2 linked regions of the Amorphoplanes digitatis genome follow. The protein of the gene in region 1 interacts with the protein of each later gene in a pairwise test. Links are inferred from orthologs where the notes say so. Each region holds a gene or a part of one and is shown on either strand. Other genes may lie near its edges.

The links. The genes of interacting proteins can lie anywhere in the genome.
Region 2: the proteins of nth (region 1) and aceE interact in binary tests that used the Escherichia coli proteins (3 or more experiments, as listed by UniProt). The link is inferred for Amorphoplanes digitatis from one-to-one orthologs.

The regions. Positions count from the first base shown.
Region 1 is NZ_JACHNH010000001.1:9,930-14,943, forward strand. The notes cover bases 930-3,684. They hold nth (endonuclease III), read left to right. Parts: upstream 930-1,766; coding sequence 1,767-2,603; downstream 2,604-3,684. Other genes in these bases: BJ971_RS00035 (CapA family protein), read left to right, coding at 930-1,718; BJ971_RS41905 (TlpA family protein disulfide reductase), read left to right, coding at 2,600-3,292; BJ971_RS00050 (NUDIX hydrolase), read left to right, coding at 3,373-3,684. Also shown: BJ971_RS00030 (Crp/Fnr family transcriptional regulator), read right to left, coding at 1-329; more of BJ971_RS00035, read left to right, coding at 534-929; more of BJ971_RS00050, read left to right, coding at 3,685-4,053; BJ971_RS00055 (MarP family serine protease), read left to right, coding at 4,076-5,014. UniProt on the Escherichia coli protein: DNA repair enzyme that has both DNA N-glycosylase activity and AP-lyase activity. The DNA N-glycosylase activity releases various damaged pyrimidines from DNA by cleaving the N-glycosidic bond, leaving an AP (apurinic/apyrimidinic) site.
Region 2 is NZ_JACHNH010000001.1:7,113,172-7,118,107, forward strand. What follows is about bases 1,347-4,638. They hold aceE (pyruvate dehydrogenase (acetyl-transferring), homodimeric type), read left to right. Parts: upstream 1,347-1,699; coding sequence 1,700-4,438; downstream 4,439-4,638. Other genes in these bases: BJ971_RS31165 (YjbQ family protein), read left to right, coding at 1,347-1,537; BJ971_RS31175 (MFS transporter), read left to right, coding at 4,537-4,638. In the rest of the region: more of BJ971_RS31165, read left to right, coding at 1,133-1,346; more of BJ971_RS31175, read left to right, coding at 4,639-4,936. UniProt on the Escherichia coli protein: Component of the pyruvate dehydrogenase (PDH) complex, that catalyzes the overall conversion of pyruvate to acetyl-CoA and CO(2).

The DNA of each region.
Region 1 (5,014 bases):
CGCAGCGACGACTTCTTCAGTCGCGCCAGGCGCGTGTCGGTTACCGCGGTGGCAGTCGCCGTCCGCGGACCGGGGTCGAACAGCGACAGCTCACCGAGCATGTCCGACGGACCCATGATCGAGACCAGGTTCTGCCGTCCGTCCGCCGCTCGGCGACCAAGCTTGATCTTGCCGGAGAGAACGATGTAAAGGCTGTCACCCGCCTCGCCCTCATTGAAGACGATGTCGCCCTTGCGGAACTCGATCGTCTCCATCTCCTTGGCGAGCGCCTCGGCAGCCTCCGGGTCAACGCCCTGGAAGATCCCGCTGCGAGCCAGTACCTCATCCATCGCTGTACCTCCGACTACGCGTTTTCGCCGCGCACGATCAGTCTAGGCGCACGCGGGCCTCAACCGGGCGGGCACCCCTCAATCAAGATCTCGCAGCGTAACCGGTCGCGCCGCCCGGGTCCGAAGAATCGTCGCTCCCGGTGAGCAATGACCGGCCGTTCGATGGTCGCCCCCGCCCGCCAGCCGACGGTATCGTTCCCGTCGATGAATGCCCAGCCCCCGCGGCGCGGTCTGTTCGGCCGCCCGATTCTCACCGTGACCATCGCCGCCGCCGTCCTCGCGAGCGCGGCACTCGGCGGCGTAGCCCTTGCGGATCGTGGATCCGGAGAGGTCGCCGCCCCGGTCTGGAAGGTCCCCCCGTCCTCGGCCCCCGCCTCGGCGCCCGCCAAGGCCCCCGACACGGAATCCGCGGCGGTCGGTGAGTCGATCACGTTCTCGGCGACCGGCGACATCATCATGGGCAGCGCGCCGAACAAGCTGCCGGCCGGCGACGGCGAGGGCTTCTTCGACTCGGTGAAGGAGGCCCTGAAGTCCGACCTGGTGATGGGCAACCTCGAGCAGCCACTCACCGACGACACCGGCACCTCCAAGTGCGGCACGCCGCCGAGCGACAACTGCTACGCGTTCCGCTCGCCGCCCGCGTACGCCGAGCACCTGGTCGACGCCGGCTTCGAGCTGATGAACACGGCGAACAACCACTCCAAGGACTTCGGCACCCAGGGCTACCGGAACACCGTCGCGGCGCTCGAGAAGGCCGGGCTCAAGCACACCGGCGCGCAGGACCAGATCACCGTCACCGAGGTCAAGGGCGTGCGGGTCGCGGTCGTGGGCTTCTCGCCGTACGCGGGAGCGAACAACCTGAACGACCTGGACGCGGCGCGAGCCGTGATCAAGGAGGCCGCGGGCCAGGCCGACGTCGTCGTGGTGCAGGTGCACATGGGCGCCGAGGGCTCGGACAAGGGCCACGTGAAACCGGGCAACGAGATCTTCTTCCACGAGAACCGGGGCGATCCGATCAAGTTCTCCCACGCGGTCATCGACGCCGGCGCGGACGTGGTCGTCGGGCACGGGCCGCACGTGCTGCGCGGCATGGAGTTCTACAAGGGCAAACTGATCGCTTACAGCCTCGGCAACTTCGCGGGCGGCGGCAGGACGCTCAACAGCGGCGGCGTCCTGAAGTACGGCGGCGTCCTGCACGTCTCGCTGACCCGGGAGGGCGAGTTCGCCGGCGGCAGGTTCCTGTCGACCTTCATGAACTCGGCCGGCAAGCCGGTCCGGGACAGCGAGAACGAGCGCGGCCTCGCCCGCGTCCGCGACCTCACGGCGGCCGACTTCGGTGACACCGCCGCGACCATCGGTGAGGACGGATCCATCGCGCCGCCGAGCTGACGGGTACATGACCCGATGCGGTCGGTGGTGCGACGTACTCTTGCTCGCGTGAGCCGTCCTGTCATCGCCGCCCCCGCCGGTGCGGCCCTGCTCGCCCGGTCGGCAAAGCGCTTCGCGAACGAGACCCCGATCGGACGTAAACGCCGGGCCCGCAAGATGGCCAGAGAGCTGGCCGAGGCGCACCCCGACGCGCACTGCGAGCTCGACTTCGAGACGCCGCTGCAACTCGCGGTCGCGACGATCCTGTCGGCGCAGTGCACGGACAAGAAGGTCAACGAGGTCACCCCGACCGTCTTCGCCAAGTATGTGACCGCGGCCGACTACGCCGCCGCGGACCGCGGCCGGCTCGAGGAGATCCTCCGGCCGACCGGCTTCTTCCGGGCGAAGACCGACTCACTGATCAAGCTGGGCCAGGCGCTGATCGAGCGCCACGACGGCGAGCTGCCCGGCACGCTGGACCAGCTGGTCGCGCTGCCGGGCATCGGCCGCAAGACGGCCAACGTCATCCTCGGCAACGCCTTCGACGTACCGGGCATCACGGTCGACACCCACTTCCGGCGGCTGGTCAACCGCTTCGGCTGGGTGGACGAGGAGGACCCGGTCAAGATCGAATTCCTGGTCGCCGACCTGGTCGAGAAGCGCGACTGGACCATGCTGTCGCACCGGATCATCTTCCACGGGCGCCGGGTCTGCCACGCGCGCAAGCCGGCCTGCGGCGCGTGCACCCTGGCGAAGCTCTGCCCCTCCTACGGCACCGGACCGACCGAGGCGGCGCCGGCGGCGAAGCTGCTCAAGGGCCCGCGCGCCCGGGACCTGGCCGCGCACGCGGGCGTCGACCCCGGGCTGGTGCCGGCCGCGGCCATCACGACGCCGGAAGCGCCGTGAGCCGAGCCCGGAGCCGGCCTGCGCGGTGGCTCACGCCGCCCCTGGCGCTGCTGCTCGCCGCGTGCACGGCGACGGAGGCACCGCCGCGGCAGGACGACGAGGGCACGGCATCACCCTTCGCCGCCTGCGCGGCGCTCACCAAGCCACCGTCTCCGTCCGGGACCGCCCCTTCCGCGACCGGCCCTTCCGGGACCGCCCCTTCCGTAACTGCCCCTTCCGCGAGCGGCCCGTCTGCGGCCGCCCCGGCCGCCGCCGCCCCGGCCGTCGCTGCGGACCTTCCGCCGGTTTCCCTGCCCTGTTTCACGGGTGGGGAGAGCTTTGCGCTCGCGGGGCTGCGCGGGCCGGCCGTGATCAGCCTGTGGGCCTCGTGGTGTCCGCCGTGCCGCGAGGAGCTGCCGTTGATGCAGGAGCTCGCCGACCTGACGGCCGGGCGCCTGCACGTGGTCGGCGTCGACACCCGCGACAGCCGGGACGCCGGCGCCTCGTTCGCCGCGGGCCGGGGGCTGTCGTTCCCGACGCTGTTCGACCCGGACCAGAAGCTGCTCACCGGGCTCGGCAAGGTCAACCTGCCGGTCACCGTCTTCGTCGGCGCGGACGGCCGTCGTTTCGTCTACGCCGGCAAGGCCCTCGACCGGCCGGCCCTCGGCGACCTGGTGCGCGAACACACCGGTGTGACGGTGACCGGGTGAGCAATTCCCAACCAGAGGATTCCGGGGCGTCGACCGCTGCCGGGAGCCGCCGACCGGGCCACGGTGACAAAGGCTCGCTGATCGAGCGCCCGGAAGGACTACCCGGTTGGTGGGAGCCGCTGCTGACCCGGGCCTACTCCGCGCGTACCGAGGACTTCACCCCGCTGCGCACTCCGGCCAGCGGCGGGCGGGCGAGCGCTGTGCTGGTGCTGCTGGGGGAGGACCGCCCCGGCGAGCCCGACCTGCTGGTGCTCCAGCGGGCCGCGACCATGCGCAACCACGCCGGCCAGCCCGCCTTCCCGGGCGGCGCGGCCGACCCGGCGGATCGGGACCCGGCGGCCACCGCCCTGCGGGAGGCCGACGAGGAGGTCGGCCTCGACCCGGCGAGCGCGACCGTGCTGATGGAGCTGCCCGAGCTCTACATCCCGGTCAGCCGGTTCGTGGTGACACCCGTGCTGGCCTGGTGGCACGCGCCGCACCCGGTGCACCCGCGCGAGCCCGCCGAGGTCGCGCACGTCGCCCGGCTGCCGATCGCCGAGCTGGTCGACCCGGAGAACCGGATCCGGGTACGGCACCCGAGCGGCTGGGTGGGACCCGCCTTCCAGGTACGGGGGATGCTCGTCTGGGGCTTCACCGCCGGCGTCATCTCGGCCCTGCTGGACATGGCGGGCTGGGCCCGGCCGTGGGAGCCCGGCCGGCTCATCAGACTGCCCGATACCCCGGTCGCGGTGCCGTCCGCCTCGGATGAGGTGGTTACGTGACTGTCACTTCTACTCTGAGCGAGTGCATGTGGTCGATGGATTCCTGATCCTGCTCATGCTGGTCTTCGCCATCAGCGGCTACCGGCAGGGTTTCGTCATCGGGGCGCTCTCCTTCGGGGGCTTCTTCAGTGGTGCCCTGATCGGCCTCCAGGTCGGCCCGCTGATCGCCAACCAGTTCACCGACGACACCGTGCGGCTGGTCGTCTCGCTGGTCTCGATATTCGCTCTGGCCGTGCTCGGCCAGACCCTGGCGGGCTGGCTGGGCACCAGGCTGCGCCACTCGATCTCGAGCCCGCCGCTACAGCGGCTGGACGACGCGGGCGGCGCGGTGGTCTCGCTGGTGGCCGTGCTGCTCGTCGCGTGGCTGATCGCCGTGCCGCTGGGCTCGACGCCGTTCCCGGCCATCAACAAGCAGGTGCGCAGCAGCGCCGTGCTGAACGGCATCAACACGCTGATGCCGGAGCAGGCGCAGGCGCTCTCGGCCGGCCTTCGCGAGTCGCTCAACACCAACGGCTTCCCGGACGTCTTCGGCGGCCTGGCCCGCACCAACGCCCGCGAGGTCGCGGCGCCGGATCCGGCGCTGGCGAAGTCGCAGGTGGTCGTCAACTCCCGGCGTTCGGTGATCAAGGTGCTGGGCACCGCACCGAGCTGCTCGCGCCGCATCGAGGGCTCGGGCTTCGTCTACGCCGACGAGCGCATCATGACGAACGCCCACGTGGTGGCGGGCACCCGCAACGTGCAGGTGGAGACCGCCGACGACCGGCTGGACGGCAAGGTGGTGGTCTACGACCCGGAGCGCGACCTTGCGGTCATCTACGTGCCGGGCCTGCGCGCGCCGGTGATGCCCTTCGTCAAGAAGCAGGCGGCGACCGGCGCGAACGCGATCGTGCTCGGCTACCCGCTGGACGGCCCCTACAACGCGCAGTCGGCGCGGGTCCGCGACGTCAGCAACATCACCGGC
Region 2 (4,936 bases), 7.1 Mb from region 1 along the record:
CCATGAGCCGGACCATGCTCAGGTGCAGCACGGCGGGCCGGCGCTGTTCGCGGACCCAGTCGGCGGCCTCGCGGGCGGCGTCGTAGGTGGCGGCCACGTCGCAGCCGTCGGCCTCGAAGTACCGGATGCCGGGCCGGGCGCGCAGCGTCGCCGCGGTCCAGCCCTCGGGCGACGGGACGCTGATTCCGTACCCGTTGTCCTCGCAGACCAGCAGCAGCGGGAGCCGCTGGCCGGCGTGGTCGTACCAGCCGGCCGCGTTGAAGGCCGCGGTCGCGCTGGCGTGGTTGACCGAGGCGTCGCCGAAGGAGGCGACGGCGAGGGCGTCGTCCGGCCAGGGTGCGCGCGGGTTCCGGGCGATGCCGAAGGCGAGGCCGACGGCCCGGGGCAGGTGCGAGGCGATCGTCGAGGTGGTCGGGATGATCTGTAGGTCGGCGCGGCCGAAGACCTTGTGCCGGCCGCCGGCGATCGGCTCGGCGGCCGAGGCGACCACGCCCCGCAGGACGTCGCGGGCGGCCTCGATGAGTGGGTCCTTCTCGGACTCCTCGTCGCCTTCGAGGCCGGCCTGGAACGCGCGAGCACAGTAGAACGCGCCGGAGCGGTAGTGCAGCAGCGCCGGGTCGTCGGGGCGCAGCGCGGCGGCGACGGCCGCGTTTCCCTCGTGGCCGGACGACCCGATCGTGTAGAAGCCCTCGTTGAAGCTGCGCAGCCAGCGCGCGGCGAGGTCGAGGTGCCGGCTGGCGAGCTGGGCGTCGAAGAGTTCTCTGGTCCGGGCGCCGGTCAGGGCGGTGCCGTCGCGGACCGGTTCGTCGGGCGTTCGCCGCGGCTCGCCCGGCTGGAGGGCCGAGACGGCGTCGCGGAAGCGCTCGTCGAGGTTTTGCGGGGTGGTCACGCGACCCAGCATTGCCGACGGTGGCGAGCACCGCCACCGCGCGTGGTTCCGGCGGCGGTGCCGCTTCACCCGAAAGACCTGCGGCCCGGGGGTGAGGTGTGCCGGAAACGCCGCGGGTCGGCCGCGCCCGGTGGTGGAGTCGGCGATATGGCGGTGGTCATTCGGGTCGCGCAATGCGCCTGCTGGTTCGTGGTGGTGTGCGTGTTCTTCCTCGCTTTGGACCTCTTCACCTAGAGTCCCGTCATGGACACCACCGTGATCACCGTGCGGACCGGGGACCGGCCCGCCGTCCTGGACATCACGGGCGAGGCCGAGCAGTTCGTCAGCGGGCGCGGTGACGGCCTCCTGCACGTCTTCGTGCCGCACGCCACCGCCGGGATCGCCATCATCGAGACCGGTGCCGGATCGGACGAGGACCTGCTGACCGCCGTCAACGATCTGCTGCCGGCCGAGGACCGGTGGCGGCACCGGCACGGGTCGCGCGGGCATGGCCGCGATCACGTGCTGCCCGCCTGGATCGCGCCGTACGCCTCACTCCCGGTCATCGGCGGGCGCATCGCGCTCGGCACCTGGCAGTCGATCTGTCTCGTCGATCCCAACGGCGACAATCCGCAGCGACAGATCCGCTTCAGCTTCCTCGCGGGCTGATACGAACCGACCGGCACGAAGTTACTGGTCAGTACCTGTGTCGAGCGTCGCGAACGAGCGCGGTAGGCGTGACGCCAGCCACCGGCAGGGGGCAGGATGGACCTATTCCCGTGCGGTTCACACGATGAGCGCACGGCCCGACACCGACCTAGAGGAATGCCTGTGGCCACGGAACGCAAGCGCCCGGTGATCAGCGACGGCCTGCCGAGCCAGCTTCCGGACATCGACCCCGAGGAAACCAGCGAGTGGGTCGAGTCGCTCGACGGAGTCATCGACGACGGCGGCGCCAAGCGCGCACGCTACGTGATGTTGCGACTGCTCGAACGGGCCCGGGAGCGACAGGTGGGTGTCCCGCCCCTGACGTCGACGGACTACATAAACACGATCTCGCCCGAGCGCGAGCCCTGGTTCCCCGGTGACGAGTTCGTCGAGCGGCGCATCCGTGCCTTCATCCGGTGGAACGCCGCGATGCTGGTGCACCGCGCGCAGCGGCCCGAGATCGGCGTCGGCGGCCACATCTCCACCTACGCGTCGTCCGCCAGCCTCTACGAGGTCGGCATGAACCACTTCTTCCGCGGCAAGGACCACCCCGGCGGCGGCGACCACATCTTCTTCCAGGGCCACGCCTCGCCGGGCATGTACGCCCGGGCGTACCTCGAGGGCCGGCTCAGCGAGCACGACCTGGACGGCTTCCGCCAGGAGTTGTCGCACCCGGGCGGCGGCCTGCCGTCCTACCCGCACCCGCGCCTGATGAGCAACTTCTGGGAGTTCCCGACGGTCAGCATGGGCCTCGGCCCGCTGAACGCGATCTACCAGGCCCGCTACAACCGCTACCTGCACAACCGCGGCATCAAGGACACCAGCGACCAGCACGTCTGGGCCTTCCTCGGCGACGGCGAGATGGACGAGGTCGAGTCGCTCGGCGCGATCGGCCTGGCCGCCCGCGAGGAGCTCGACAACCTGACCTTCGTCATCAACTGCAACCTCCAGCGCCTCGACGGGCCGGTGCGCGGCAACGGCAAGGTCATCCAGGAGCTGGAGGCGTTCTTCCGCGGCGCCGGCTGGAACGTCATCAAGGTCGTCTGGGGCCGCGAGTGGGACCCGCTGCTCGCCGCCGACAGCGACGGCGCCCTGGTCAACCTGATGAACGTCACGCCCGACGGCGACTATCAGACATACAAGGGCGAATCGGGCGCGTACGTACGGGAGAACTTCTTCGGCCGGGACCCGCGCGCCCGCAAGCTGGTCGAGGGCATGACCGACGACCAGATCTGGAACCTCAAGCGCGGCGGCCACGACTACAAGAAGCTGTACGCGGCCTACAAGGCGGCCACCGAGCACACCGGCCAGCCCACCGTGATCCTCGCCAAGACGATCAAGGGCTGGACCCTCGGCTCGCACTTCGAGGCCCGCAACGCCACGCACCAGATGAAGAAGCTGACCCTGGACGACCTCAAGCAGTTCCGGGACCGGCTCTACCTGGACATCCCGGACTCCAAGCTCGAGGAGAACCCGTACCTGCCGCCGTACTTCCACCCCGGTGAGAAGTCCGACGAGCTGCAGTACATGCTGGAGCGCCGCAAGGAGCTCGGCGGCTTCGTGCCGACCCGGCGCACCAAGCACAAGTCGCTGGCGATCCCGGACTCGAAGACCTTCGGCGACGTCAAGCGCGGCTCGGGCAAGCAGAAGGTCGCCACCACGATGGCCTTCGTCCGCCTGCTCAAGGACCTGATGCGCGACAAGGAGTTCGGCTCCCGCTGGGTGCCGATCATCCCGGACGAGGCGCGCACGTTCGGCATGGACTCGCTCTTCCCGACGAAGAAGATCTACTCACCGCACGGCCAGACGTACACGTCGGTCGACCGGGAGCTCTTCCTCTCCTACAAGGAAGCGACGAACGGCCAGATCCTGCACGAGGGCATCAACGAGGCCGGCTCGACCGCCAGCTTCATCGCGGCCGGCACCTCGTACGCGACGCACGACGAGCCGATGATCCCGCTCTACATCTTCTACTCGATGTTCGGCTTCCAGCGCACCGCCGACGAGCTGTGGGCGGCCGCGGACCAGATGACCCGTGGCTTCCTGCTCGGCGCGACCGCCGGGCGGACCACGCTCAACGGCGAGGGCCTTCAGCACGAGGACGGGCACTCGCTGCTGATCGCGGCGACGAACCCGGCCGTGGTCGCCTACGACCCGGCGTTCGCGTTCGAGATCGCGCACATCGTCGAGAACGGCCTGCACCGGATGTACGGCGAGCAGCAGGAGAACGTCTTCTACTACCTGACGATCTACAACGAGCCGATCCTCCAGCCGGCCGAGCCGGCCGAGGTCGACGTCGAGGGCCTGCTCAAGGGCATCTACCGATACTCGCCGGCGCCCGAGGCGACCGGCCCGAAGGCGCAGCTCCTCGCCTCCGGCACGGGCGTGCAGTGGGCGCTCAAGGCGCAGCAGCTGCTGGCGCAGGACTGGGGCGTCGCCGCGGACGTGTGGTCGGTGACGTCCTGGACGGAGCTGCGCCGCGACGCCATGGCGACCGAGGAGCACAACCTGCTCAACCCGGGCGACCAGCCGCGCAGGCCGTACATCCAGACCAAGCTCGAGGGCACCGAGGGCCCGGTCGTCGCGGTCAGCGACTGGATGCGGGCCGTGCCCGACCTGATCAGCCGCTGGGTGCCGAACGACTACACGTCGCTGGGCACGGACGGCTTCGGCATGAGCGACACCCGGCACGCGCTGCGCCGCCACTTCCACGTCGACGCGGAGTCGATCACGGTGGCGACGCTGCGCCAGCTGGCGCTGCGCGGCAAGGTGCCGATGCACGTTCCGGTGGAGGCCGCGAAGAAGTACGCGATCGACGACGTCACGGCCGCCCCGGTGGGCGAGACCGGCGGCGACAGCTGATCGAACGGCCGAGAAAAAGGGGAGCCCCGGGTGGGCTCCCCTTTTCCGTTCCCATCCCTTAGGGTCCGAGGATCTTTCGCGTTCTCCCCGGGGGTGCCATGAGCGTCACGCAGGGCACGCCGGCCGCGCTGGCCGAACCGACGGTGCCGGTACGGCGCTCCTGGGTCGGCCTGCTCTTCGCCGCGAACCTCGGCCTCTGGATGGCGTTCTTCACGCCCGTGCAGGTGCTGCTGCCCGAGCAGATCACCGAGATCGGCATCGTCGGCAAAGAGGCGGCGCTGGGCTGTGTGACCGCGCTGGGCGCGCTTGTCGCGATCATCGTCAACCCGGCGGCGGGCGCGCTCTCCGACCGGACCCGGCTGCGGATCGGCGGCCGGGTGTACGGGCGCCGGCACGTGTGGACGCTGGCCGGCGCCGCCATCTCCTGCCTGTCGCTGCTTGCCCTGTCCGGGCAGCAGAACATCGCGGGCGTGGCGCTCGGCTGGGCGGGCACCCAGG